Linked DNA regions of Desulforapulum autotrophicum HRM2. The protein of the gene in region 2 interacts with the protein of the main gene of each other region in a pairwise test. Links are inferred from orthologs where the notes say so. Each region holds a gene or a part of one and is shown on either strand. Other genes may lie near its edges. The genes, in order: HRM2_RS05340 and mrdA.

Evidence for each region.
Region 1: the proteins of mrdA (region 2) and HRM2_RS05340 interact in binary tests that used the Escherichia coli proteins (3 or more experiments, as listed by UniProt). The link is inferred for Desulforapulum autotrophicum HRM2 from one-to-one orthologs.

What each region holds. Positions count from the first base shown.
Region 1 is NC_012108.1:1,230,069-1,233,440, forward strand. What follows is about bases 267-3,316. They hold HRM2_RS05340 (penicillin-binding protein 1A), read left to right. Parts: upstream 267-618; coding sequence 619-3,015; downstream 3,016-3,316. Other genes in these bases: hisI (phosphoribosyl-AMP cyclohydrolase), read right to left, coding at 267-453; HRM2_RS05345 (elongator complex protein 3), read right to left, coding at 2,997-3,316. In the rest of the region: hisG (ATP phosphoribosyltransferase), read right to left, coding at 1-79; more of hisI, read right to left, coding at 76-266; more of HRM2_RS05345, read right to left, coding at 3,317-3,372. UniProt on the Escherichia coli protein: Cell wall formation. Synthesis of cross-linked peptidoglycan from the lipid intermediates.
Region 2 is NC_012108.1:3,985,210-3,988,394, forward strand. Bases 173-3,035 are described here. They hold mrdA (penicillin-binding protein 2), read right to left. Parts: upstream 2,600-3,035; coding sequence 746-2,599; downstream 173-745. Other genes in these bases: rodA (rod shape-determining protein RodA), read right to left, coding at 173-753; HRM2_RS17405 (hypothetical protein), read right to left, coding at 2,621-3,035. Outside these bases: more of rodA, read right to left, coding at 1-172; more of HRM2_RS17405, read right to left, coding at 3,036-3,148; rod shape-determining protein MreC, read right to left, coding at 3,145-3,185. UniProt on the Escherichia coli protein: Catalyzes cross-linking of the peptidoglycan cell wall. Responsible for the determination of the rod shape of the cell. Is probably required for lateral peptidoglycan synthesis and maintenance of the correct diameter during lateral and centripetal growth.

The DNA.
Region 1 (3,372 bases), 2.8 Mb from region 2 along the record:
AGCCGGATCGCTTGAAAAGGGCGATCGTGGCATCCTGAAGGCTTCCCTTAGGGATGCCAAGTTTTAATAGTTTTTTCATTTGTATACCTTTTTTGGGTCAAATATTTGTTGTTCCATAATTACGGGGTCATCGCCCTTCACCACTCTTCTGAAAAAGCAGCTTTTGTATCCCAGGTGGCAGGCGGCGCCGCCCTTTTGTTCAACCTTGAGAAGTACGGTATCGTTGTCGCAGTCAATTCTGATCTCCTTGACAACCTGCACATGGCCCGAGGTTTCTCCTTTTTTCCAGAGGGATTGCCTTGATCTGGAAAAGTAGGTTGCCATGCCTGATTCAAGGGTTTTGTTCCAGGCAGCTTCATTCATGTAAGCAAGCATGAGTACCTCGCCGGTTTCATGATCCTGGGCAATGGCAGGAATCAGACCGCCTGTTTTGTTAAAGTCAAGTTCAACCATTATGGAGGTGCCCCCTTCTAAATTATTTTAAAACTTAGATACTTATCCTTTTATCTGGGGGATGTCAAACAGTTTTTCAGTCCAGGCTTGCCTTGAACGGGGTTATCTGTTAATAAGGTGCAGTCTGTAAATGGTACGCATAATTTAAATTATCAACAGGTTGGCATGACAAAAAAGAAAAGCAAGGCTCAGATTTTAAAGCGCCGGGAAAAGAAAACAGAGAGGGGGGTCGCCTTCACCCTTTTAAAATGGACCCTGGTATTCTTCTGTGGCTCTGGAATCATTGCAGCAGCAGGACTCTCAGGACTCTATTTCTATATCAGCCGTGATCTGCCAAAGATCATTTCCCTCAAGGATTATACCCCTCCCATTGTTACCAGTGTGTTTTCAGACGACGGCAGGAAGATCGGTGAATTTTACAATGAGCGACGGATCGTTATTCCCCTGTCAGAAATGCCCGATAATCTGAAGAATGCCGTTGTTGCAGCTGAAGATTCAAGGTTCAGGGAGCATCCCGGGATTGATCTGCTCAGTATCTTCAGGGCCTTTGTAAAAAACCTGAAAGCCGGTGCCATTGTCCAGGGGGGGAGCACCATCACCCAGCAGGTGACCAAATCTTTTTTTCTGACACCGGCCAGGACCTATGAGCGTAAGCTCAAGGAGGCCATTCTTGCCTATCGCATTGATCAGACCTTTACCAAGGATGAAATCCTCTACCTTTATCTGAATCAAATTTATCTTGGCCATGGGGCCTATGGGGTGGAGGCGGCCAGTGAAAACTACTTTGGGAAACATGCACGGGAGATGAACCTTGCCGAGTGTTCCCTGCTTGCCGGTTTGCCCCAGGCCCCGAGTCGCTACTCCCCGTTCCGTAATCCCGAGCTTGCCCGCCAGCGGCAGATTTATGTGCTCAATCGCATGAAGGCGGATGGTTACATTACTAACCTTGAGGCTACGGACGCCATCAATACTGTTCTTGACATTAAACCCAGGAAAAACTGGTTTATTGAACGGGTTCCCTGCTACACAGAGCATGTCAGGCGTTATGTGGAGGAAAAATACGGCAGGGACGTCCTTTATACCCAGGGTTTGAAGATTTACACGGCCGTGAACATCGAGTTGCAGAAAATTGCCCGTCAAGAGGTGGTCAAGGGGGTAAGGGAACTTGACCGCCGTCAGGGGTATCGGGGAGTGGTCAAGCACCTTGCAGGCCTTGAGGTCGAGGCCTTTTGTGCACAAGTGGCCACAACCATGGACGTTGATTCTGTGGAGCCGGGGGTTGTTTACCAGGCAGTTGTCACGGCAGTGAACGACAGGGAAGCTGTGGTTCGGGTGGGTAACGTCACGGGTGTTATTCCCGCGGAGGATATTACCTGGGCAAGGCATCCCGACGTGGAGAAGGCCTATTGGGCGGACAAGGTGGATTCGCCGAAAAAGGTGTTTGATACAGGGGATGTCGTGCTGGTTAAAGCTGTTTCACCGGGGGAGAAAAAGGCCCTTCGTTTCACCCTGGAGCAGACGCCCCTTGTTGAGGCTGCTCTTTTGAGCATTGAGGCCGAAACCGGTCAGGTCAAGGCCATGATCGGGGGCAGGGATTATCTGGACAGCCAGTTCAATCGAGCCATCCAGTCCAGGCGCCAGCCGGGAAGTGCTTTTAAGCCGGTGATCTTTGCCGCAGCCCTTGACAAGGGGTATACCCCGGCAACCGTCATCATCGACAGCCCCGTTGTCTTTAAGGATCATACCCGTAATTTTGTGTGGAAGCCCCACAACTACAAGGAGAAGTTCTATGGTCCGACCTTGATGCGTGAGGCCCTGATAAAATCTCGAAATGTGGTCACTGTAAAGATTCTCCAGGACATCGGCATTGATTATGTGATTAACTACGCCAGAAAGCTTGGGGTTACGGCCAAAATCAACCGGGATTTGTCAATTTCCCTGGGTTCTTCGGGCATGTCCCTTGTGGAACTTGTCAATGTTTATTCGGTTTTTTCCAACCTGGGTTACAGGATTGACCCGGTGTTTATTACGCGGATCGAAGACCGGTTCGGCAAGGTGATTGAATCTTCGGAGCTCAAGCGGGAAAAGATCATGGACATGACCACGGCCTACATGATGACCAGTATGCTGGAGAGCGTTGTAAAGTCGGGGACAGGCTGGCGGGTAAAGGCTTTAGACCGCCCTGCCGCAGGTAAGACAGGAACGACAAATAATTTACACGATGCCTGGTTCATGGGATATACCCCAAGGTACACCACGGGTGTGTGGGTGGGGTTTGACAATGAACGATCCCTTGGAAATGGAGAAACCGGTTCCAGGGCAGCAAGTCCCATCTGGCTGGGATATATGAAAGGAGCCCTTGAGGGGCGTCCGGTTCGTACCTTTAATGTTCCCGAGGGCATTGTTTTTGTGAAGATAGATGCAAAGACAGGACTTTTGCCCAGTGGCGCATCCCAGGAGACGCTGTTTGAATGCTTTAAGGACGGAACCGCTCCCACCATGAAAACACCAGAACCAGGGATAGCAACAGATACCGACGATCTTTACAAATTTGGAATCTGAGGGCTACACCGTCCGGGACGATTCACAACAAGTCGACCAGGGGTAACCAGAGGGTCTGCCGCTATTTCTATTTCGGCCTTGGTGTAGCGGGCCCTGAGGATTTTCAGGTTATGGTTTTTGTCGCCCCTGAGTTGTGATTCTGTAACCGGATGGACCTTGAGGATGATGGTGCTTTTTTCGGTGGGGCCGTGTTTTAAGTCTGTGATCTGGTCGAGCATTTCAATGGCACGGTTGAGCATGCGTCTGGAAAAGACCAGATGGCCAAAGGCCGGGTGCCATGGACCGGCCACCATTACATCGCTGTCCTGGAGAAGATCCGATGTCTGGAGTCCCATGCGGATTACGGGAATTTTTTTG
Region 2 (3,185 bases):
ATTCTGGGTTCCATGGAGAAATCCCTTTCCAAAAATCATGCCTGAACCAATGGCTATTTTTGATTGAATAATATGGTAGCCGGCACCAAGGGGATCCCGATCCGGATTCAAAAAAGTAAGAATTCTGGCTTTCTGGTAGTCCTTTAACACAAACCACACCAGGGGGACAGCTGCGGCACCAAGGAGCGCACAGGTCAGAAACACCCTTTTTTGAACCCTTACGAACAGGGTAAGACAGGCAACCAGAAAAAGCAGCAGCAGGGCTGTTCCAAGATCGGGTTGTTTTACGATAAGAAGAAAAGGAAGTGATAAAACAAACAACGGTTTCACAAGGTCACGAAAGCCCAGCCCTTGCTCGGTAACAATACCCGAATATACGGACGAAATCATGATAATAAGAGAAACCTTCATGAGCTCGGACGGCTGCATGGTAAAAGGTCCAAGGGCCAACCACCTGCGTGATCCACCCACATTTTTTCCAAAGAAAAGGACCATGACAAGAAGGAGCACGCAGACGCAGTAAATGGCAACACTTGCCTTGTCCAGATATTTGTAATGCACCAGAAGTGAGGCAAACATGATGGCGAACCCGGCCCCCATCCAGACGACCTGCTTTTTAAAAAGCACATGGGTTTCGCCCACCCCTCCTGCGGTGACGGCACTGTAAAGCACAATAAGACCAACCGCTGAGACCAGAAGCGTAAGAATCAGCAGCCCCCAGTCAAAGCACTCCACCAACCGCCGGTCAAACATGATCCTCCTCCCCAGCCTGTTTTGTCGTCTCGATTATGCCTTTTTCTTCAAGATATGCCCTGACAATGGCCCCAGCCACAGGAGCCGCAGTTGATGATCCATGCTCACCATGTTCGATGAGGATGGAAAGGGCAATCATTGGATTTTCAGCAGGCGCGTAGCAGACAAACCAGGCATGGTCCCTTAAACGGTAATCCAGTTGCCCGTCATTATCCCTGTCTTTTTTCTTCAGGCTGAACACCTGGGCTGTACCGGTTTTTCCTGCAATTTCAACCCCTTTTATCCGAATCCCCCTGGCCGTTCCGCGATCGCCTTGAACCACATCAAGCAGGCCCTTTCTTACAATATCCAGGGTCTTTTTTCCAGCGGGAAGTCCGCCGGTTATCTCTGGTTTCTTTATCTCAATTATTTCGTTATCGGTTGTCTTGATCGCCTTTAGAATCCTGGGTCGATAAAGGGTTCCCCCATTGCCGATGGCTGCTGTAAACACGGCCATCTGCAGGGGAGTAACCAGATCAAACCCCTGGCCGATGGCTATGGACAGGGTCTCCCCCGGCTGCCACGCCACCCCGTACCGTCGTTTTTTCCAGACGGATGTGGGAATCAGACCGGGGCGTTCATGTTCAAGCTCAATCCCGGTGACTTTTCCAAGGCCGCAACCGTTGGCATACTGGGCCAGTGTATCCACCCCAAGGGCCTCACCAACTTTATAGAAATAGATATCGCAGGATTTTTCAATGGCGCCAAGCAGATCGAGCTCACCATGGCCCCACCGTTTCCAGCAGCGATAAATCCGGTTGCCGAATTTGTACTGACCCGAACAATAATGTCGGGTATTGAGATCAACCACACCCTCCTCAAGACCGGCTATGGCTGTGAGAATCTTATAGGTTGAGGCAGGCGGATACTCTCCCTGAATACACTTGTTGGACATGGGTCGGTCCGGGTCAGCCAGGAGTTTTTTCCATTTTTTACTCGATATCCCGCCAATGAAGTCATTCTGGTCAAACGAAGGGCTACTGGCCATGACAAGAATATCCCCATTGGAAGGATCCATTGCCACAACGGCTCCGGCCTTGTCCTGAAGCATGTTTTCTGCGATCTGCTGAAGTTTGTTGTCAATGGTAAGAAAGATATTTTTTCCTGGAACCGAATCAACGGTATTGATGACCCTCACCAGGCGTCCGCTGGCGTCCACCTCAACCTGGCGTCCACCCCTTTGCCCCCTCAGGTGATCTTCAAAAACCTTTTCAGCGCCAGAACGGCCAATACTGTCCCCTCCCCTGACACCTGGGTATTTTCCGGTTTCAAGTTCATCACAATTGATCTGGCCCAGGTAGCCCAGCAAATGGGCTGAACTCTTGTTGAAAATATAGTTTCTCCTGGGTTCAACAGAAACCAGGACTCCGGGAAGGTCAAAGCTGTGGGCCTCGACAACGGCTAACTGATCCCGGGTGATGCCCTTTTCAAGAAGAATCGGCGTATACTTTGACAGCCCTTTGCTTGCGTCAATCCTTGCCTTCATCTCTACAACGGGAATCTGGGTAAAATCGGAAAGTATCTCAAGGGTCTGGTCTACGGGAACGGCATCTTTGGGTACAATGGATAGGTCAAACGAGGGGCGATTGTCCACGAGTAAAACCCCGTTCCGGTCATAAATAAGCCCCCTTGACGCTTCAACGCTTTTCAAACGGATGCAGTTGTTTTTGGACAGCCTGCGAAAATCTTCACCCTGGATAACCTGGAGGTAAAAAAGTCTTGCCCCAAGAACGGCAAAGGCAATGAGCATAAAAAGCGCGCCACCCATGAGCCTTCGTTTCAACCAGTCCCTGTCACACCCCTTCATGATCAAATTAAACCTACCCCGTTACCCACGATCAAAGTGTTGCTGGGTTATTTTTTTTGCAGCCACCAGAATTATTCTTTCAAATTCGTCAACAACCAAAAGCAAAAGGGGAACAAACACCAGGCCCCATGCCACCTGCTTTGCCATAATTTCCAGGTCCGTAAAATAAACAACATCAACCCGACCTCCCATGACAAGAACAAAAACAAGGAACGCGTTTTCCACGACCACGGCAACGGCACTCATGCACACAAGGAACACGATATTCTCCATGTGAACAAGTGACTTAAGGCTTCGAACCAGAATAAAAATCCAGACATAGACTGAGACATAGAGGCCAAACGGCCCACCTGAAACGCTGTCCATGACACACCCCATCAGGAAGACTGCTGCTGCTGTTCCAATATGCGAAAACTTCAGGCTCAGGGAGAGCACAATGACAAGAATCAGGTCAAACGCCTGGCTGAATATTGAGAAACCGCGCAAAGTTGATGTCTGGACAATAAAAAAGGCAAGAAACAGACAAAGGTAAAAAACGACCCGTATCATCTGGAAACATCATCCATCGGTGGGGAGGCAGCGTCCT